Regions from separate parts of the Streptomyces odontotermitis genome, predicted to be linked through region 2. Evidence: riboswitches for the same ligand, from Rfam matches in the RefSeq annotation. Region 2 holds a riboswitch; each other region holds the start of a gene.
What was found. A riboswitch is a leader RNA that binds a small molecule or an ion and turns the genes downstream of it on or off. The one in region 2 is predicted to bind cyclic di-AMP.
Positions count from the first base shown of each region.

Region 1 (7,100 bases), on a different contig from region 2:
CCGGCACACCGGTCAGAGCCCCGAGCGGGTCGCCGCCGACATCGAGCGGGACAAGATCCTCGACGCGCACGAGGCCGTCGCGTACGGGCTCGTGGACCGGGTCGTACCGGGCCGCCGGGGCGCGCAGGACTCCGCGCCGGGCGCGAGGTGAGCCGCGCATGCTCCCCGAACTGCCGCCGCTGCCCGCCCTGACGCGCGCCGAGGGCGAGTTGATCGACCGCTACCTGGAGGCCGTGGACCTCCTCGGCCGCATCAACCCGGCCCGCTCCACCACCACGTACGGCGGACTCCGCGCCGCCCAGGCGCTGGTCAGCAAGGCGACCCAACTGCGGGACGCGCTGGCCCTGATGCACCAGCGCGGCGAGAGCGAGGTGCACGCCACGACGCTCGCCCAGGCCCTGCGGGTGCTGGACGGCGAACGGCGGTCACAGCGCGTCACCGTTCCGCCACAGTCCGGGGGTTGAGGGCCCGCCGGCGGCCGGCGCGCGGCCCATCGAGCGCCGCGCGCGCCGCGCCGCACCGTCCGGTCGCGGCGTGAAACGGACCAGACGTGGTCCCCCGATCAGCGTAGGCGGGCCTCGGTCCGGACGCGGTCCAGAGTTGCGCAAGGTTTGTACGCGCGCACCGGAATACGTGATTCCGGTGCTGGTCGAGCGATGCTCTGCCGTCGCGCCGATTTCCCCCATTCACCGCTGTCCACCCGAACAGGTCAGTCGTGAGGAGCCTCACAAACTGCCGATTCGGCTCGGAATTCTCGGGGTTGACGGGTCAAGATCCCTTTCGACGACAAGCCCCCGCCACCGCGGCGGGGCGGTCCGGGCGGACGCCGAGTCCTGCCGCTGCCCGGATGACCGGTCGACGAAGAATGCATCGGCAGGAGTGGAGGACCCAGGCACGACGGGCCACCGGGCTTGATCCGGACGGCCCTTGGGGTGAAGCCGCACACCGCGGCCGGGCAACTTCGCCAGCCCGAATCCGACAGGTCATCCTTCACAGGCGGTTGACGAAGGGTTGCGCATGACTGCGCTGAATCGTGTTCCGTTGCTCACCAGGGCCGGCGCCGCGTCGGCACTGACGCTCGCGGCGGTGGGCGGGACCATCGTGGCTCCCGGCCTCGCAAGCGACGCACAAGCGGCTACGCACGCATCGAAAGCGCTCAAGGTAGCGGCCTCCAAGAAGGGCTCTCCGTACCGCTATGGAGCGGTCGGACCGCACCGGTTCGACTGCTCGGGCCTGACGCTGTACTCGTTCAAGAAGGCCGGCAAGAAGCTGCCGCGCACCGCCGCGCAGCAGTACAACAAGACCCGCCACATCTCGAAGTCCCGGCGGGCCCCCGGCGACCTCGTGTTCTTCCACTCGGGCCGGAGCGTCTACCACGTCGGGATCTACGCCGGCGGCGGCAAGATCTGGCACTCGCCGAAGACGGGTGACGTGGTGCGGAAGCAGAAGATCTGGACCAAGAGCGTCTGGTACGGCAGGGTGCGCTGACCCCCGGCCTCCCGGCCCTTCGGCCCTGCGGAACCGCAGATCCCTGGATCTGCGGTTCCCCTGCCACGGTTGAGGCGGGCGGGCGCGGCTACTCGTGTGCCATGCCCGCCCGCCACCTCTGTACGGACCGCAACGAGACGCCTCTTCAGCGGGCCGACCGCAATTTCTCCGAGCTGCTCCAGGAGTTGAGGGTCACCCAGACCGGCGTCCAGATCCTCTTCGCGTTCCTGCTGTCGCTCGCGTTCACTCCGCGCTTCCCGTCGCTCGACACCGTGCAGCGCGGCACGTACGTCGCCACGCTGCTGCTCGCGGTGCTGGCCGCCGCCCTCTTCACGGCGCCCGCCGCCCTGCACCGCGCCCTGTTCCGGCAGGGTGCCAAGCCGCTGGTGGTACGGGTCTCCTCCCGGCTCGCCGGGGTCGGCATGGGCGTGCTCGTGCTCGCCCTCGGCGGGGCGGTGCTGCTCGTGGTCGACGTGACGGCGGGCCGGGCGGCCGGGGTGGGCGCGGGCGCGGGGACGCTCCTGGTGTGCGGCGCGCTGTGGGGCGTGCTGCCGCGTCTGGTGCGGCGCGCGGGCCGCTCGTCGCGGCCGGTCCGCCAGGGATCGGTGCGCCTCAGCCGAGGAGCGGTTCACACAGCAGGGCCAGACCGAGGGCGGCGAGCGCGGTGCCGGTGAGGCCCTCGATGGCGCGGGCGGTGCGCGGCCGCCGCAGCCAGGTCCCGAGCCGGTCCACGAGGAGGGCCACCACCTGGAACCACAGCACGGCGAGTGCCACCACGATCGCCGCGAGGAGCAGGGTGCGGGGCATCGCCGGGCTGCCGTCGGGCACGAACTGCGGCAGCACGCTGAGGAAGGTGAGCGACGCCTTCGGGTTCAGGGCGTTGGTGAGGAAGCCCTCGCGCAGCCCGCCCCGCACGTCCGCCACCGCCACGGCGTCCGGAGCCTCTGCCCGCGTCGTCCCGCGCGTCCGCACCCACCCTTCGAGCGCCCGCACCCCCAGGTACAGCACATAGGCGCCGCCCACCAGTTGGAGCGCGCGGAACAGCGCCGGTACGGACGCGAGGACCGCCGCGACCCCCGCGACCGCGAGTGCCGTGTGCACGAGCAGCCCGGCCGCGATGCCGAGCGCGCAGACGGCGCCGGCGCGGCGGGAGACGAGGGCGTGCCGCACCACGACGGCGAAGTCGGCGCCCGGCATGGCGACGAGCGCGGCGGCGAGGCCGGTGAAGGCGAGCAGTTGAGCGTCCATGGGCCCAGCGTGCCTGGACCGGGTCTTCAGCAGGTATGTGGAATATCCTGGGTCTGGCTTAAGCAGACGTTTAGGCTCAGCACGGCCGAGGAGAGTCCCGTGTACGACCCGACGCGCCTCGCCGCCCTCGTCGCCGTCTCCGAGGCCGGTTCGATCACCCGGGCCGCCGAGCGCCTCGGCTACACCGTGCCCGCGCTCTCCCAGCAGCTCGCCAAGCTCGAGCGGGAGGCGGGCGCCGCCCTGTTGGTGCGCCACCACCGCGGGGCGCGGCTGACCGGTGCGGGCGAGCTCCTTCTCGCGCGGGCCCGGCGGGTGCTCGACGAGATGGAGCGGGCGCGGCACGAACTGGCGCAGGTGGCGGGGCTCTCCGGCGGGCGGCTCCGGCTCGGCACGTTCACGACCGCGGGCATCCATCTGCTGCCGCCCGCCCTGACCGCGTTCCGGCGCGCCCACCCGGACGTGGAGCTGACCGTCACGGGCTATGAACCGCCGCTCGGCATCGCGGCGGTGGCGGAGGGTGCGGTGGACCTCGCCCTCACCCACTTCTACCAGCCGGCGGAGCCACCGCAGTTGCCCGCCTCGCTGGGCCAAGAGACCGTCCTGGTCGAGGAGTTGGTCCTGGTGACCGCGCCGGGGCACGTGCTGTCGAGCGGGTCCGCGCGGCTGCCGCTGGCCGAGCTCGCCGGGCAGCCGCTGATCAGCATGGCGCCCTCGCACCCGTACCGGACGGTGGTGGAGTCGGCGCTCGCCCGCGCGGGCGCCACGCCCTCCGTCCGCGTCGAGACGCCCGGGTACGCGCTGGTGAGCGCCCTGGTGAGTGCGGGGCTCGGCGTCGCCGTCGTACCGGAGATGGTGGCGCGGACGGCGCCCGCGCCGGTCGGGGTGCGGGCCCTCGAGCCGGGCGATCTGCGCCGCGTCATCTCGGTGGTGTACCGCGCCGACGAGCCGAGCCCCGCGACGGACACGTTCCGGGCCCTGCTGCGCAGCGCGTTCGGGCGCCCCTGAAAAGGGGCGATGGCGATGGTCGACTGCGCGCTCAGCTCTGGACCGTGGCCGGGGTCCAAGGGAGGCTGATCCAGACCGTCTTGCCGCCCTCGGACGTGGGCTGGACGGTGAGCTTGCCGCCGCACTCGGCGGTGAGCCAGCGGATGATGACCATGCCGCGGCCGTTGTCCTGCTGGACGGCGGCGGGCAGCCGCTTGGGGTAGCGGGGGTGGCTGTCGGTGACGCCGATGCGCAGTCGCTCGTCGCGGTCGAGTTCGAGGTCGACGGTGAAGGTGGGTGACTGGCCGAAGGTGTGCTGCACGGCGTTGGTCGCGAGCTCGGAGACGATGAGGCGGACCGTGTCCGCGGTCTCGCCGTCGCTCGGCAGCCCCCAGTCGGTCAGAACGTTTGAGACATGTTTGCGGGCCGCGGAGACCGAGGCAGGATCGCTCGGCAGAGTGACGGTTGCTTCTTGATGGTCTGCCATGGCGTCGCTGTCCCTTTCCCACCGGGCCCGGACGCCGACGCATGACGGATGGCTTCGAGGACGGCCCCGGACTGGTGCTTCGGCCAGCCTGCCACTCTCGTGCCGTTCACGCGTGGCGATCCACCGAGATGTGCATATATCTGTCGCTCAAAGCGGTGAACTCTGCTACGGCCGACCGTATTTGGGCACCAGACTGGCGCTTCCTCCACGGTCGCCGGGAACACTCGACCGTACCGCCGGTCCGGGCCGAAATGGAGCCATGATGAGCCGGATGGAGCCGGAAGGAGACGGCCATGCAGTACGGACCCGCGGTGCGCCGCCGCAAGCTCGGTGCCGAGCTGCGCGCGCTGCGCCAGGAAGCGGGGCTCACCAGCGGCGAGGCCGCCACCCGCGTCGGCTGGCACCAGTCGAAGGTGAGCCGCATCGAGACCGGGCGCAGCGGCGTGAAGCCGGACGACATGCGCCTGCTCCTCGAGGCGTACGAGGTGAAGGACCCGAACCTGCGCGAGCTGCTCGTGGCGCTCGCGGGCACCGGTGACGAGGGCGGGCGCCACCACTGGTGGCACGCCTACCGGGGGCTGCTGCCGCCCGCGTACCGGGACTTCATCAGCCTTGAGTCACAGGCGAGTTGGGTGCGGACGCTGGAGACCTCGGTGGTGCCGGGGCTGCTGCAGACCGAGGACTACGCCCGCGCGGTGACCCGGGCGGCGCTCGACGGACTGCCGGACGCGCAGGTGGACGCCCTGGTGGAGGTGCGCATGGCGCGCCAGGACGTGCTGAGCGCGCCGGTGCCGCTGCGGCTGAGCGTCGTCCTGGACGAGGCGGTGCTGCGCCGGATGGTCGGTGGGGAGCGGGTGCGCAACGGGCAGTTGAGGCGGTTACTGGAAGCGGCCGAAATGCCGCATGTACGGATTCAGGTCCTTCCGTTCGCCGCCGGAGAGCACGGTGGGCTCATCGGGCCTTTCGTTATTTTCTCATTTCCGAACATTGCTGATCTGGATGTGGTTGTTCTCGACCATTTGACGAGTAGCCTCTATCTCGAGCGGAAAGAAGACCTCCAGGCATACACCGATGCCTTCAACTCGGTGACCGCTCAAGCACTTTCGCCCGAGGAATCAACGGATTTCATCGCCGGGATAGGCGACGGCGCGTAAGGAGGCACCATGACCGCACTGCCTCGGCACGTACGTTCCAGCACGGCGCTCCGGGGTGCGCTGTGGCGGCGCAGCAGCCACAGCAATGGCATGAACAACTGTGTCGAGACCACCCAGCTCACCACCGGTGCGCTGACGGGCCAGGTCGCCGTGCGCGACTCGAAGGACACGGCGGGGCCCGCCCTGCTGTTCCCCGCCGCCAGCTGGGAGGAGTTCGTCAACTCCCTTGGGTAGGGGGGTGGTTGATCAGATACTTGTTGAACAGGTACCTGTTGAAAAGGTACTTGTCGAACAGGTACTTCAGGGTGCACTGCGGCTGATCACCCGTACGGCGTCGGCGATCTGCGTCTCGTCGAGGTCGGCGCGGGCGGTCAGCCGCAGTCGCGAGATGCCGTCCGGCACCGACGGGGGCCGGAAGCACCCCACGGCGAGCCCCTGGGCCCGGCACTCCGCCGCCCAGCGCACGGCCGCCTCCGGCGACGGCGCCCGTACGGACACGACGGCGGCGTCCGGTCGCACCGCCAACAGCCCCTCGCCCGTGAGCCGTTGATGCAGCTCGGCGGCGACCGCGCGGGCCCGCGCGGCGCGTTCGGGCTCCCGGCGCAGCAGGCGCAGGGCGGCGAGCGCGGCGCCCGCCGCCGCCGGGGCGAGACCCGTGTCGAAGATGAACGTGCGGGCCGCGTTGACCAGGTGGTCGATGACCTTCGCGGGGCCGAGGACCGCGCCGCCCTGGCTGCCGAAGGACTTCGACAGGGTGACGGTGGCGACCGTGTCGGCCGCCCCGGCGAGCCCCGCCGCCTGCACCGCGCCGCGCCCGCCCTCGCCGAGCACCCCGAGGCCGTGTGCGTCGTCGACGATCAGTCCGGCGCCGAACTCCCGGCAGGCGGCGGCCAGTTGGGCGAGCGGGGCCGCGTCGCCGTCGACGGAGAACACCGAGTCGGAGACGACGACGGCCGGGCCCGCGTGGGTGCCGAGCGCCTTGCGGGCCGCGTCCGGGTCCGCGTGCGGTACGACCTGGGTGGCGCCCCGGGCGAGCCGGCAGCCGTCGATGAGCGAGGCGTGGTTGTCCGCGTCCGACACGATCAGGGAGCCGTGCGGGGCGAGCGCCGTGACGGCGGCGAGGTTCGCCGCGTACCCGGAGGAGAGCACCAGGGCCGACTCGAAGCCGCAGAACTCGGCGAGTTCTTGCTCCAGTTGGGCGTGCAGCTCGGTCGAGCCCGTCACCAGGCGGGAGCCGGTCGCGCCGCCGCCCCAGCGCCGGGCCGCCGCGGCCGCGCCCTCGGTCACCTCGGGGTGGCGGGCCAGGCCCAGGTAGTCGTTGCTCGCGAGGTCGAGGAGCGGTGACTGCGCGGGGCGCGGGCGCAGGGTACGGACCAGTCCGGCCTGTTCGCGCTGCCGGGCCTGGGTGTCTATCCAGTCGAAGGGGGCGTGGGCGGGGGCCTGCACGTCCATCGGTCTCGTCACCGGTGCCTCCGGGTCGTCGCCCGCCGGGCCGGGGCGGAGCCGTGTGCACACGGGGGCCGTGCATGTTTACAGGCAACCGTGTTTGTAGACAGTGCACAGACCATAGCCGCGATTTCCCCTGGCCAGGGTGTGGCAAGAGCCACACGCCAGAGCGCGGCTCTTGTGTGAAGTCTCCATGGCCAAGGGGCCCGCGGGTGCGTAAGGATCAGCGCCATGGATCTCCTGAACACACTGGTGGACAAGGGTCTCCGGCGCGAACTGCCGACCCGGGACGA
Region 1 covers NZ_JBNJLS010000024.1:66,375-73,474, forward strand. The annotation lists gene ACQB60_RS39450 (ATP-dependent Clp protease proteolytic subunit) at 1-151, shown strand, start outside; gene ACQB60_RS39455 (hypothetical protein) at 159-464, shown strand; cyclic di-AMP (ydaO/yuaA leader) riboswitch at 847-1,014, shown strand; gene ACQB60_RS39460 (C40 family peptidase) at 1,018-1,488, shown strand; gene ACQB60_RS39465 (DUF6328 family protein) at 1,590-2,162, shown strand; gene ACQB60_RS39470 (LysE family translocator) at 2,101-2,736, opposite strand; gene ACQB60_RS39475 (LysR family transcriptional regulator) at 2,836-3,741, shown strand; gene ACQB60_RS39480 (ATP-binding protein) at 3,773-4,207, opposite strand; gene ACQB60_RS39485 (helix-turn-helix domain-containing protein) at 4,501-5,361, shown strand; gene ACQB60_RS39490 (DUF397 domain-containing protein) at 5,371-5,595, shown strand; gene ACQB60_RS39495 (8-amino-7-oxononanoate synthase) at 5,662-6,813, opposite strand; gene bioB (biotin synthase BioB) at 7,039-7,100, shown strand, end outside.
Region 1: another riboswitch for cyclic di-AMP. It lies ahead of ACQB60_RS39460 (C40 family peptidase); the one in region 2 lies ahead of ACQB60_RS42565 (M23 family metallopeptidase).

Region 2 (7,100 bases):
GTACTTGCCGGTGAGGAAGCCGGAGGCGAGCGCCCAGTAGGGGACGGCGGCCAGGCCGGCGCGGGACGCGACCTCCTGGAGCGGGCCCTCGTAGGTGTCGCGGGAGACGAGGTTGTAGTGCGGCTGCAGCGCCACGTACCGGGCGAGGCCCTCGCGGTCGGAGAAGTCCAGGAACTCCTGGAGCCGCTCGGGGGAGATGTTCGACGCGGCGATCTCGCGGACCTTGCCCGCCGTCACCAGCTCGTCGAGCGTGCCGATGATCTCCTCGACCGGGACGTCCGGGTCGTCGTAGTGCGTGTAGTACAGGTCGATGTAGTCGGTGCCCAGGCGGCGCAGGGAGGCGTCGGCGGCGGCCTTGATGGTGTCGGCGCGCAGGCCCAGGTACTCGGGGTGGCGGGAGACCTTGGTGGCGATCACGACGTCGTCGCGCCTGCCGCGCGCCCGCAGCCAGTTGCCGATGACGGTCTCGGACTCGCCGCCCTTGTTGCCCTCCACCCACGCCGAGTAGGCGTCGGCGGTGTCGATGAAGTTGCCGCCCGCGGCGGTGTAGGCGTCGAGCACCGCGAAGGACTGCGCCTCATCGGCAGTCCAGCCGAAGACGTTGCCGCCGAGGGAGAGAGGGAAGACCTCGAGGCCGGAAGAGCCGAGCGTGCGAAGAGAAGTCATGCTCCGTCAACGCCCTTACGGATCAGGGAATTCCATGCTCCGTACACTCTTCTCGGCCGTTCGCGGGCGTGCCGGACCGGCAGCCCTGACGTCGGGGGGTTGCCGCCAGGACCGCCGGGGATCAGGAGTGAGTACCGCTCACGGATGACCGCTCGCTGCCCACCGCACACCGCTCACCGCATGCCGCTCACCGCATGCCGCATGCCGCCGCGGTGTCAGGGAGTGAGGCCCTTGTCACGGAGCCAGGCGGCGGGGTCGACACCGGTGGACTGGCCGCCCGGGTGGACCTCCAGGTGCAGGTGCGGCCCGGTCACGTTGCCGGTGGCGCCGACGCGGCCGATGACGTCACCGGTGCGGACCTTCTGCCCGGCGCTGACGTTGAGCGAGGACTGGTGGCAGAACCACAGCTCGGTGCCGTCGTCCAGCTCCAGGACCGTGCGGTAGCCGTACGCCCCGGCCCAGCCCGCTTCCTTGATGGTGCCGGAGTGGATGGCCTTGATCGGGGTGCCCGTGGGGGCGGCGAAGTCGAGGCCCGTGTGGTAGCCGGAGGACCACATGGAGCCGGGCTGCCCGAAGGTGCCGGTGACGGTGTACGAGGCGACGGGGAGCGTGTAGCTCTTCGCGAGCTTGGCGAGGCGCTCGGCCTCCGCCTTGCGCTTGGCCTCCTCGGCCTTGCGCCTGGCCTCTTCGGCCGCCTTCTTCTTCGCGGCGGCGACCTTCGCCTCGGCGGCGTCCTGTGTGGCCTTGGCCTCTTCGTTGGCCTTCTTCACGGCGGCCGCCTCGGCCGCCGCCTGGGCCTTGTCGTCGACCTGGTCCTGCTGGTTCTCGGCCTGCTGCATGATGCGGGCGCGCAGTGCCTCGCCCGCGTCGGTGGTGCCCTGCTCGGCGTCCTGAGTGGTGACACCGGCGCCGGTGAGCGGGGCGGCCGCGGGGCCGGAGGGCTCGGACGAGTCCGAGTCGGATATCAAAGAGCCCACGCCGGGAAGGGACTTGGCCTCCGGCAGCGAGTCCTTGACCGCGTCCACGCCCGGTATGTCGGGCATCGATATCGCGACCGGCGACTTGCCGTCCTGCGCGGTGGCGATGCCGCCCGCGCCGACAGCGGCTATGACGCCGACGCCGAGGACCGTGGAGCTGCGGGCGAACCCGCCGCCCTTCTTGTGCACACGGTGCCTGCCGCGGACGGGGCGGACGGAGTCCTCGGTCGGATTCCACTCCTCCCAGGATTCCTCGTCGTACCCGCCGAAGTCGTCGTCATTCGGCACGTACACGGCTTGGGGGGCAGGCCGGTTGGACGCCACTGGGGCGCACTCCTTTCCTTCCTTCTCGCCTACCGGGTTAGCTGACGGGTTCGGAGCAGGAAGGTCTCCTACGAACATCTGGCACGGAGGCACAGATGCCCGATTCACCCCAAGTTGGTGGTTCCCCGGCTCCCTTGCGGGATTAGGCGTGTGCGCACGGAGCCGACTCGTGTGCCGGCTGGGACGACCGCGCTGCGTTATCGAACGTTAATAGACACCCGTGCGTGATTCCAAGCTGTTCCCACTGATCATTAACGCCTTTGGCCCGTACTTATTGGGACACCGGGGTCCGGACCAGGGCGAGTTGACCGCAGGATTTTGCCCACCGGACCTTCACATTCCACTGACGTTCTGTCAGTTGTTGAGCGGAGGGGCGCCGTTCAGTCACGGGGGGTGACAGAGCCCCCTCCGTCAGCAGCGGCGGGGCCCTCCTCGGCCGTGGCGGAGCCGTCCTCGGCCGGGGCGGAGCCCTCCTCGGCCGTCGGCCTGCGCACCGCGAGCAGCGCCATGTCGTCCGTCGCCCCGCCCCCCGTGTGCTCCCGCACCTCCTCGGCGAGCGTCGCGAGGAGCGTGTGCGGGCCCTCGGGGCCGGCGAAGATCCGGCCGCCGAGCCGGGCCGCCGGGTCGTAGAACTCCCCGTTCGCGTCCCGCGCCTCCGACAGGCCGTCCGTGTAGAGCAGCAGCGTCGAGTCGGGCGCGAACTCCGTCTCGTCCGCCCGGTCCGGCCAGCTCCCCAACTCGCCCATGCCGAGCGGCAGCGCGGGCTCCGACGGCGAGAGCACACACATCCGCCCGTCCCCCCGGAGCACCAGCGGCTCCGGGTGCCCCCGGTTGATGACCCGTACGACGTCCCGGCCGCGCGGGATCTCCGCGAGCACGGCGGTGGTGAACCCCTCGAAGGCGTCGAGCCCGTCGCGCCGCGTGCCCTCCCGGGCGAGGGCCCGCTCCAGGCGCTGCGCCACCGCCTCCAGGGTGCTCTCCTGCTCGGCGGCCTCCCGGAAGGCCCCGATGACGACGGCGACGGCGGCCACCGCGCCCATCCCCTTGCCGCGCACGTCCCCCACGATGAGCCGCACGCCCTGCGGGGTGTCCTGCACCGCGTACAGATCGCCCCCGATGAAGGCGTCGGCCTGCGCGGCCTCGTAGCGGGCGGCGATGTCGAGCCCGCCGATCCGGGCGTCCGGCAGCGGCAGGACGGCGCGCTGGGTGGCCTCCGCGATGGAGCGGGCGGAGGCGAGCTGGGCGTCGCTGCGCCGGACGACGCGGTTGATGACGAGGGCGAGCACCGCGACGGTCGCCACGGTGAGCAGCTCGGTGACGGCCTCGACGTCGGTGGTGGTGTTGTTCTTGAGGTGCAGCGAGACGACGGCGGCGAGGGAGCCCGCGCAGATGAGGGCGGTGCCGAGCAGCGAGTAGAAGGGGGCGGCGATCAGCGGGGCGGCCGCGAAGAGCGGGGCTGCGGTGAAGCGGGGCGGCGTCGAGAGGTCGAAGACGACACCGAAGGCGAGGAAGCAGAGGGGCAGGGCCCGTACGAATGCCTGGACCCGGGTGAGGGCCCCGTCGTCCCCGGTCCCCCGCCCCCCGTCACACGCGTCGCCCCTGCCACCACGGCCACCACTGGCGCCCGTGCCACCACGGCCACCGCCGGCGCCCGTGCCACCCATGCCGCCACGTCTGCCGCCACGTCCGCCTCCCCTGCCTGCGCCGCTGCCGCCTCCTCGCTGCCCCACCGCTCGTCTCCTGCCAGGTCCGCGGCCACGCCCGATGGCCTGCCCATGTCCGCGCCTCGTCCAAGGCTTCCCGCAGCGGGGGCGGGGGGCGACCTGATGTGGTCCGACCGGGTTACGGGCCGGGCTGCGGGGGCTGGGGGGCTCTTGGGCTTACGGAGGGTGGGGCGCCCCCGTCGCCACGCGGCCACCCCACCTCCCCGGCTCACCCGGCTACGCCACCGTCGTCACCACCGGAGCCAGCCGCCCCGACCGGGCGAGCCCCCGCAGCGCCACGGTGCAAGCACCGCCGACCCCGGCCAGGGTCAACCACGGCAAGGCGGGCAGCTCACGCCCCGCGTCCAGGAGCGCGCCCATGCCGAGGTTCCCCAGCGTGATGCCGATCCCGCACACCGTGTTGTAGAGGCCGTAGTGGGTGGCCACCCACCGGTCCCCGGCGAGCGAGACGATGGTGTCCATCTCGAACGGGTAGAGCACCGCGGTCGCCGCGGCGAGCCCCGCCGCACACAGCAGCAGCCCCGCGACCCCCACGTACCCGCTCCCCCCGAGCGCGGGCGGCACGAAGGCGGCGCCCATCAGGCCGAGCCCCGCGACGAGGCACTGCTCCCGGGTCCAGGTCCGCTTGCACCAGTCGGTGATCCTCAACTGCCCGACGAGCGCGACGAGTCCGGAGACCACGAAGAGCGCACTGGTCGCGACGGTGGCCCCGGCGGTGTCGCCGAGGAGCCGCTCCACGGAGAGCGGCAGGGCGAGATAGACCTGGAAGGACAGGACGTACGAGCCGGTCATGGCGAGCGCGAAGAGCCAGAAGGACCGGTTGCCGAGCACGACGCCCCACTGCCCGCGCCCCTCGCCCTTGTCCCCTCCGACGTCCCCTCCGACGTCCCCTCCGACGTCCCGGCCGCGCACCGGCAGCCGCAGCACCTGCACCACCGAGAGCACCGCGAAGAGGACCGCCGACACCGCGCAGGTGAGCCGGAAGTCGACCCCGGTGAGGGCGAGCCCGACGAGCGGCCCGAGCAGGATCCCCGTCTGGTAGAAGACGTTGAACAGCGCGAACGCCTCCACCCGGTTCTCCTGCGACCCGGCCTCGGCGGCCACGTACGCCCGTACCGCCGGATTGAACAGCGCCCCCGCGAGCCCGGTCGCCACCGACGCGGCGATCAGCACGGGCAGCGTGTCCGCGAACGCGAGCGCCCCGAAGCCGACCGTGCGCAGCGCGCACCCGGCGACGATCATCGGCTTGAACCCGAGCCGGTCGGCGAGCGCCCCGCCGACCAGGAACATCCCCTGCTGCGAGAGGTTCCGCACCCCGAGCACGAGCCCCACCGCCCAGGCGGCGAGCCCGAGTTGGCCCGAGAGGTGGGCGGCGAGGTACGGCATCAGCATGTAGAAGCCGAGGTTGATCGTGAACTGGTTGACGAACAGCAGCTGCACGGCGGGCTCGAAGGCCCGCGCCCGCCGCCAGACGGCCATCACCGGGCACCACCCGCAGCACCCGCAGCACCCGCAGCACCCGCAGCACCCGCAGCACCCGCAGCCGAGCCAGAGCCAACACCAACACCGGCACCGGCACCGGCACCGGCACCGGCCTCAGCAGACACGGCAGACACGGCAGACACAGCAGAACCCGTGACCTCCCCGGACCTCCCCGTCCGCCACCGCGACCACCCCGTCACCCACTCCCCGGGCCCGGCCACCTCCTCCGGTGCGTCGGGCACGGCGCCACTCCCCAACAGCCCTTCCCGCACGCAGAATTCATCGCTGAAGACGGAGTCGAAGTAGCGCTGCGGCCCGTCCGGGAAGACCGCCGCGATACGGGTGCCACGCGGCCGCGTCCGGGCCAGCCATCCCGCGACGAGCGCCACCGCCCCCACGCTCCACCCGCCCGTGGCGAACTGCCGTTCCGCGAGCCGCCGCGCGCACCGCACCGCCTCCGCGGGGCCGACCCAGTGCACCTCGTCGAAGGCTCCGTGGTCGACGTTGCCCGGGTGGATGGAGGAGCCGAGCCCCCGCATCAGGCGCGGCCCGGCGGCGAGTCCGAAGATGGTCGAGGCGACGCTGTCCACCCCCACCAGTTCGAGCCCCGGCATCGCGGTCCCGCGCAGCGCCCGCGCGATCCCCGCCGAGTGCCCGCCGGTCCCCACCGCGCACACCAGCACATCGAACTGGCCGAGCTGCCCGGCGAGTTCGGCGGCCAGCTCGCCGTACGCGGCCGGGTTGTCGGGGTTGTGGTACTGGTCCGGGCACCAGGCGGCGCCGCCCATCGAGGGCGCGGCGAGCAGCTCCGCGACCCGGTCGACCCGGGCCTGCTGCCAGCCGCCCTCCCTGCTCGGCTCGCGCACCACGTGCACCTGGGCGCCGTGCGCGAGCAGCATGCGCTCCACGATGGGTTCGAGGCCGGGGTCGGTGACGACGTGCACCGGGTGCCCGTAGTGCACCCCGGCGAGCGCGAGCCCGAGCCCGAGGGTGCCGGACGTCGACTCGACGATGGGCGCGCCGGGCCGCAACTGGCCGCGCGCCCGCGCCCGTTCGACCATGTGGAGGGCGGCACGGTCCTTGATGCCGCCGAAGTTGAAGCCCTCCAGCTTGGCCCAGAAGCCCCGGCCGCCGCGGTCGTCGGCGGGGGCGGGTTCGTCGATCCAGAGCACGGGCGTGTTCCCCACGGCGGCCGCCGCGGGCTGAAGCTTGCTGATCATCTGCGTCTGTCCTTCGGGTACGCGGATACGGAAGCGGAGACGGGACGGGCAAGGCCCGCCCGGTCCCGCTCAGTTCCGGTCCACTCCGAGGGCGATGAGGAGCTGCTGTCCGGCGGCCCGCGGCCCGGCCCGCACCGGCGCACACGTCAGGCGCCGACTCTCGGGCACCGCCCGGCCGTTGACCTGGGCGCCGCCGCTCTCGGGCAGCTGCCGGTCGAGGGAAGGTCCCGCGGCGTACTCCACGGGGTCGGCGTGCTCGCCGTGGCCCGGCGCCGGACAGTCGTGCTGCGCGCCGTGCGGGGCGGCGGCGACGCCCGGCACCCGGACCGCGTCCTGCCCCTGTCCCCCGTGGCTGTGGCAGACGCCGACGAGCAGCGTGCACCAGGCGAGGAGCAGCACGAGAGCGGAACCCCGCCTCAGCGCTCCCCGGCGCCCGTGACACCACCCACGACTCATGGTGACCATGAAACTACGTAGGGAGATCAACAGCCCGTAAGGACGCCGGAGTCGGCCAAAAGGAGACTGAAAAACACCGAAGGCCCGGAACCAGTTGGTTCCGGGCCTTCGGCCTTCAGTAGCGGGGACAGGATTTGAACCTGCGACCTCTGGGTTATGAGCCCAGCGAGCTACCGAGCTGCTCCACCCCGCGTCGGTGAAGACAACACTACGCCATCCGGAGGGGTGCGTCGAACCACTTGGGCGTTCAG
Region 2 covers NZ_JBNJLS010000029.1:74,635-81,734, reverse strand. The annotation lists gene ACQB60_RS42570 (aldo/keto reductase) at 1-666, opposite strand, end outside; gene ACQB60_RS42565 (M23 family metallopeptidase) at 882-1,967, opposite strand; cyclic di-AMP (ydaO/yuaA leader) riboswitch at 1,979-2,126, opposite strand; gene ACQB60_RS42560 (PP2C family protein-serine/threonine phosphatase) at 2,348-3,631, opposite strand; gene ACQB60_RS42555 (MFS transporter) at 3,908-5,173, opposite strand; gene ACQB60_RS42550 (PLP-dependent cysteine synthase family protein) at 5,170-6,393, opposite strand; gene ACQB60_RS42545 (hypothetical protein) at 6,463-6,792, opposite strand; tRNA gene ACQB60_RS42540 (tRNA-Met) at 6,969-7,042, opposite strand; gene ACQB60_RS42535 (alginate lyase family protein) at 7,097-7,100, opposite strand, start outside.

Region 3 (7,100 bases), on a different contig from region 2:
GATGCGATGACCGTATGTGACCGAGCTGCCCGCGGGGCGGCGTCCCACTCCCTTACGTCCGTGACCGATGTGGTGTTTGTGGGCGACCTCGCCGTCAAGTGGTGCTATCGGCCCGGTTAGGCTCCGGACTCATGGACCTACTCATCCATCTCTTCGTCGGCCTGCACATCATCGGCATCGCCGCGCTCCTGGGTGGCTTCCTGACCCAGATGAAGCAGATCGGCGCGGGCGCGGCCCGCTTCACGCCGGCCATGCTGCACGGCGCGCTCACCATGCTGGTCACGGGCGTCGTCCTGGTCGGCCTGAACCAGGCCGACGACAACCCGGTCAACAACATCAAGATCGGCGTGAAGCTCGGGCTGCTGATCGTGATCCTCGCGCTCGTCTATGTGAAGCGGGACGACGAGAAGGTGGACAAGGCGATGTTCGGGACGGTGGGCCTGTTCACGACGGCGAACATCTTCATCGCGGTGCTCTGGACCTGAGCCTGCACGCGGTGCTCCGGACCTGAGCCCGCGGAGAAAAAGGGCACCCACGCGTGTGGGTGCCCTTTTCGTGTTCCAGGAGAGGGTTACGCGGGCCGCACCACGCTGTGGATCGGCATGTAGTAGATCGACTCGACGCGGACGTTCGCGCCCGGCTTCGGGGCGTGGATCATCTTGCCGTTGCCGATGTAGATCCCGACGTGGCTGATGTCGTCGTAGAAGAAGACGAGATCGCCCGGCTTGGCGTCGGCGGTCTTCACCGTCGTGCCGACCTTCACCTGGTCCCAGGTGGTGCGCGGCAGGGAGATCCCGGCGGACTTCCACGCGGCCTGCGTGAGCCCGGAGCAGTCGAAGGAGTCGGGTCCGGTGGCGCCCCACACGTAGGGCTTGCCCATCTGTGCCTCGGCGAAGTCGATCACCTTGGCGGCCTTGGTGGCGTAGCTGCCGTCCGTGCTGCCCGAACCGGAGCCGGAGCCGGAACCCGAGCCGGACCCGGACCCCGAACCGGAGTCGGAGCCGCCGTTCTGCTCCTTCTCCTGCTCCTTCTGCTTCGCGGCCTCCTCGGCCTTGCGCTTGCGCGCCTCCTCGGCCTGCTGCTTGCGGGCCAGCTCGGCGGCCTTGCGCTTGGCGGCCTCTTCCTTCTTCTTCTCGATCGCCGCGAGCCGCGCCTTCTCCTCGGCGGTCAGCTTCGACAGGAGCTCACGGGCCTCGCGGAGCTTGCCCTGGACGTCCTGCTTGCTCGTCCTCAGGTCGTCCCGCGACCGGCTCAGGCTCTTGAGGCTCTGCGCCGCCTTCGTGCGCTGCTTCGTCGCGGACGCCTGCTGCGACTGGAAGGTGTCGACGGCTCTCTTCTGGCGCGCGGTGAGGCGGTCCGAGAGGTGGTTCTGGTCGAAGTAGCCCTGCGGGTCGCTGGCCAGCATCGCCGTGGCGGTCTCGGAGACGGCCCCGGTCCGGTACTGGGCGGCCGCGAACGAACCGAGCTCCTGGCGGGCGTCGTTGAGCTTGTCGGTGCGCTTGGCCACGTCGTCCAGGAGGCGGTCGACCTTCTTGCGCTGCTTCTCGGTCTTCTCCTTGGCCGAGTTGTACTTCTGTGTGGCCACGCCCGCCTGGTGGTACAGGGCGTCGACCTTCTTCTGGACCTCTTCGAGGCTCGGCTTCTGCGGGGCGGAGGGCGCTGCGTTCGCGCTCTGCGACAGGAGGGCCACGGAGGTGAGGGCCGCCGTCGTGATGCCGATGGCGGGGGCTGTACGTATTCCGGCAATGCGGGTCCGCGGCTTGCGGTGCGACGCCAAGGGAGGCGACTCCTTCCGTAGACCGCCTACCGGGTTAGCTGTCGGGTTCGGGCGGGTGGTTCGGAAGGCTGCCCTACAGTCCCGTACTTCGTACGGGACCGATTCACCCCAAGGTCTTGGTGGGTCCCCGGCTCCGAGGGGGTCGGACTCGGCGGAGGCCGCGCGTTCCCGGCGGGGTTCGCCGGTGGGATCACGTGCGGCCCGCGGAGCACGCTAGCCAACTCGTGTGCTCCGTGTGAAGGTTGATGTTCGATATGCCCGATACATTTTCGTGACTTTACGAAGGCCAAGACGCGCCCTTGACGGCCGGTGGCGCAGCGTGACCGGTCGCGTGCACCGGGTGGCGCGAGGGGTGCCGCGGGGCGGGTGGCCGGAACCCGGGGCGGGTTGTCAGTGGGTCCGCCTAGACTCGGGAGGCGATGAGCAGCCTCTTTGATGACAGCTTCCTGGCGGACCTCAAGCCCTCGCAGGCCCATGAGGAAGAGCCCCCGCCGCCGCCCGAGGACAGCGCTCCGGAGCCCATTCCGGACGACCTGTTCGGCGGGAAGTTCGACGCGCCCCCGCCGCCCCGGGACGCGCACTACCGCGACGGCGCCCCCCGCCCGGTCCTCGACCCGGCGGCGCTCCTCGACGGGCTGAACGAGAACCAGCGCGCGGCCGTCGTCCACGCCGGCTCCCCCCTGCTCATCGTCGCGGGCGCCGGTTCGGGCAAGACCCGCGTCCTGACCCACCGCATCGCCCACCTCCTCGCGGAGCGCGGCGTGCACCCGGGCCAGATCCTCGCGATCACGTTCACGAACAAGGCCGCGGGCGAGATGAAGGAGCGCGTCGAGCAGCTCGTCGGGCCGCGGGCGAACGCGATGTGGGTGTCGACGTTCCACAGCGCCTGCGTCCGCATCCTGCGCCGCGAGTACAAGAAGCTGGGCTTCACGTCCTCCTTCTCGATCTATGACGCGGCGGACTCCAAGCGCCTGATGGCCCTGGTCTGCCGCGACCTGGACCTGGACCCGAAGAAGTTCCCGCCCAAGTCCTTCAGCGCCAAGATCTCGAACTTGAAGAACGAGCTGATCGACGAGGAGGACTTCGCCGCCCAGGCCGCCGACGGCTTCGAGAAGACCCTCGCCGAGGCGTACGCGATGTACCAGTCGCGCCTGCGCGAGGCCAACGCCCTCGACTTCGACGACCTGATCATGACGACGGTCAACCTGCTGCGCGCCTTCCCGGACGTGGCCGAGCACTACCGCCGCCGCTTCCGCCACGTGATGGTCGACGAGTACCAGGACACGAACCACGCGCAGTACGCGCTGGTGCGCGAGCTGGTGGGCCCCTCCGGAGAGGGCAGTGATCCCGGCGAACAGGGCGAGCTGTGCGTCGTGGGTGACGCCGACCAGTCCATCTACGCCTTCCGCGGCGCCACCATCCGCAACATCCTCCAGTTCGAGGAGGACTACCCGGACGCGACGACGATCCTCCTGGAGCAGAACTACCGCTCCACGCAGACGATCCTGAGCGCCGCCAACGCGGTCATCGAGCGCAACGAGAGCCGCCGCCCCAAGAATCTCTGGACCAACGCGGGCGCGGGCGCGCGCATCACCGGCTACGTCGCGGACACCGAGCACGACGAGGCGCAGTTCGTCGCCGACGAGATCGACCGCCTCACGGACGCGGGCGACGCCAAGGCGGGCGACGTCGCGATCTTCTACCGGACGAACGCGCAGTCCCGTGTCTTCGAAGAGATCTTCATCCGCGTCGGCCTGCCCTACAAGGTCGTCGGCGGCGTCCGCTTCTACGAGCGCAAGGAAGTCCGGGACGTCCTCGCCTACTTGAGGGTCCTCGCCAACCCCGAGGACGCGGTGCCGCTGCGCCGCATCCTGAACGTGCCGAAGCGAGGCATCGGCGACCGCGCCGAAGCGATGATCGACGCGCTCGCGCAGCGCGAGAAGATCTCCTTCCCGCAGGCCCTCGCGCGCGTGGACGAGGCGTACGGGATGGCGGCCCGCTCCGCCAACGCCGTCAAGCGCTTCAACACCCTCATGGAGGAGCTCCGCACGGTCGTCGAGTCCGGCGCGGGCCCGGCCGTCGTCCTGGAGGCCGTGCTCGAGCGGACCGGTTACCTGGCCGAGTTGCAGTCCTCCACCGACCCGCAGGACGAGACCCGCATCGAGAACCTCCAGGAACTCGCCGCCGTGGCCCTGGAGTTCGAGCAGGACAACGGCGCGACCGAGGAGGGGACGGACACCGACACCGACACGGCCGCCGACGCCGCCGCCGATGCCGACGAAGGCGCCGCCCCCGCCGGTTCGCTCTCCGACTTCCTGGAGCGCGTCGCCCTCGTCGCCGACTCGGACCAGATCCCCGACGAGGAGGACGACGGCTCCGGCGTCATCACGCTCATGACGCTCCACACCGCCAAGGGCCTCGAGTTCCCGGTGGTGTTCCTCACCGGCATGGAGGACGGCGTCTTCCCGCACATGCGCACGTTCGGCAAGACCAAGGAGATCGAGGAGGAGCGGCGCCTCGCGTACGTGGGCATCACGCGCGCGCGGGAGCGGCTCTACCTCACCCGCTCCGCGATGCGCAGCGCCTGGGGCCAGCCCTCGTACAATCCGGCGTCGCGCTTCCTGGAGGAGATCCCCGAGGTCCACGTGGACTGGAAGCGCACGGGCTCGATGGGCGCCCCGGCCTCCTCGGGACCGGCGGCCGGTGTCGCCGCCTCGCTGTCCTCGTCCCGCTCGCGCGCGGGCGGCCCGCAGGGCTTCGCGACGCGCAGGGCCAACGAGAAGCCGGTGGTCTCGCTCGCGGTCGGGGACCGGGTCACCCATGACCAGTTCGGTCTCGGCACGGTCGTCGGAGTGAAGGGCACGGGCGCGAACGCGGAGGCGACGGTGGACTTCGGCGAGCCCAAGCCGAAGCGCCTGCTGCTGCGGTACGCGCCGGTGGAGAAGCTGTAACCCGGAGACGAACGCGCCCGGAGACGAACGCGCCCGGGGGCGGCCGGAGTTACGTCGGGTCGAGGTCGTGGCTGCGTAGCCACGGCAGCGGGTCGATGGCCGAGCCGCCGCCGGGGCGCACCTCGAAGTGCAGGTGCGGGCCGGTGGAGTTGCCCGAGTTGCCGGAGAAGGCGATGACGTCGCCCGCCTTGACCTCGCCGCTCATGATCTTGTGCGTGGAGAGGTGGCAGTACCAGGTCTCCGTGCCGTCCTTGGCGGTCACGACCGCCATGTTGCCGTAGGCGCTGTTCCACTTCGTCGACACGACGCCGTCGGTGGCGGCCATCACGGGCGTGCCGTACGAGACGGGGAAGTCGATGCCGGAGTGCACGGACATCCAGTTGACGCCCGCCTGGCCGTAGTACGCGCTGAGGCCGTGCTGCTTGACGGGCAGCGCGAACTTGGGCCGCAGCCGCTCCTTGCGCGCGGCCTCCGCGGCGGCCTTCTTCTCCGCGGCGTCCTTCTTCGCCTTGAGGTCGATGCGCTTCTGGGTGCGGCTCGCGCGGTCCGCGAAGTCACCCGCGTCGGCGGAGAGGTTCTCCAGCTGGGTGTCGAGCTTGCTGTTGGCGGCGGCGGGCTTCACGGACGTGGGGTCCGGGGCGGAGGCCGTCGTGTCCTTGCCGTCGTCACCGCCGCCGAGGTTGCTCACGGACGCGGCGGCGATGCCCGCGACCCCCATCACGCACACCGAGGGCACCGCGACGGTGAGCAGGGCGGAACGCTTCGCCGGGGAGCGGCGGCGGGTGCTGCGGGAGCGCGCGGCGGGGCGGGTACGGCCGGGGAGGTCGGCGGGGCCATCAGGACCGTCGGGACCGTCGGGCTGGTACGCCTCGTCGGGGGTGAACTCGTGCTCCGCCGCGGGCGGTTGGTCGTACGAGGCGGGGGGCCCGTAGGGGTCTTCGTGCGGCACGTCGTGGGCCGACTCATGGTGCGCCGCCCCGTGCGGGGCGGCTTCGTGGTGGCCGTCCGAGTTCCACGCGGTCGCGTCGTAGGCGCCCGTGTCGAAGGTGCCCGCCGCGAAGGTCTGCGTCTCCCACTGCTGGGTCTGGTCCAGGGGTGCCGCGGGGGCCGCCTGGTTCGCCTCGTGCCACGCGCTCGCGTCCCACTGACCGGTGGCGTCGGGCCCCGCCTGCGCCGGGATGTCGGCGAGCTGCTGGTACCCGGCGGTGGCCCAGATGCCGGTGGTGTCGTAGCTGCCGGTGTCGTAGCCGCCGGTGTCGTACGAGGCGTGGTGCTGCGCGGCGTACGGGTCGTAGTTGAGCGTGGTCTGCGTGCCCGTCGTGGTGGCCCACTGGCCGGTGTCGTACTGCCCCGTGTCGTGCTGCCCGGTGTCGTACTGCCCGGTGGGCAGATCGCCGAAGAGGGGGTCCGTCGCGAAGCTGCCGGTGTCGGTAGCAGTCGTGAAGGTGTCGGTGGCGTAGCCGCCCGAGGTGGTGAACGAGCCGGTGGCGTAGACGTCGTACGGGGCGTAGCCGCCGTGCTGGGTGCTCTGCTGGTCGTAGGCGCCGTAAGAGCCGTAGTCGACGTCGGGTGCCGAGGACGGGGGAGTGGTCCCCGACGGGTGACGGTCGTTCACCAACTTCTCTTTCGCCTCGACGGCAGGGGGCAGAGCAGTGCGGTGACTGTACCCGGCGGTATGCGGGCGCGACAATCTTCGGCAGGTTTCATGCGCTCAGGAAACGGGCATTCGGCCGCCTTTCGGCGGTCAGTGGGCAGACCTTTGGCCCTGCGTTCGAGGTCAGTTCGAACTTTCAGGCCACTGTCATACCCCCGGCGGCGGAGGCCGCGGCCGTGGTAGAGGGCTCCGTGAGGTCGAGCGCCTGCCGGATGCCCGCCGCGACCGCGGGGTGCACGGGCATGGCGAGATGCCCGATTCCGGTCACCCGCACGTTCTGCACGCGCAAATCCGGGTGGTCGACGCAGGCCGTCTCGAGCGGGTCCATCCAGGCGTCGAGGTCGCTCCAGAAGCTGACGAAGTGCGTGCGGCAGCCGGTGGCGGGGGCACGCAGCTCCTTGATCACCGGGGATTCGGGGCGCATCTGGCGGACGATCGGGTGCGCGTCGGCGAGCGGCACGACGCGGGTGCCCGCGTGCGGTGTGCCGAGGGTGACCAGGGTGCGCACGCGGGCGTCGCCGCCCTGGAGTTGGACGTAGTGGCGGGCGATGAGGCCGCCGAGGCTGTGGCCCACGATGTCCACCTCGTGGTGGCCGGTGCGCCGGCAGATCTCCTCGACGTGGCGGCCCAGCAGCTCGGCCGCGGTGCGGATGTCGCAGGTGAGGGGCGAGTAGTTGAGGGACTCCACGTGCTGCCTGCCGTGCTGGGTGAGGAAGCG
Region 3 covers NZ_JBNJLS010000019.1:57,922-65,021, forward strand. The annotation lists gene ACQB60_RS35585 (hypothetical protein) at 132-485, shown strand; gene ACQB60_RS35590 (C40 family peptidase) at 572-1,777, opposite strand; cyclic di-AMP (ydaO/yuaA leader) riboswitch at 1,786-1,941, opposite strand; gene pcrA (DNA helicase PcrA) at 2,197-4,728, shown strand; gene ACQB60_RS35600 (M23 family metallopeptidase) at 4,778-6,343, opposite strand; gene ACQB60_RS35605 (lipase family alpha/beta hydrolase) at 6,519-7,100, opposite strand, start outside.
Region 3: another riboswitch for cyclic di-AMP. It lies ahead of ACQB60_RS35590 (C40 family peptidase); the one in region 2 lies ahead of ACQB60_RS42565 (M23 family metallopeptidase).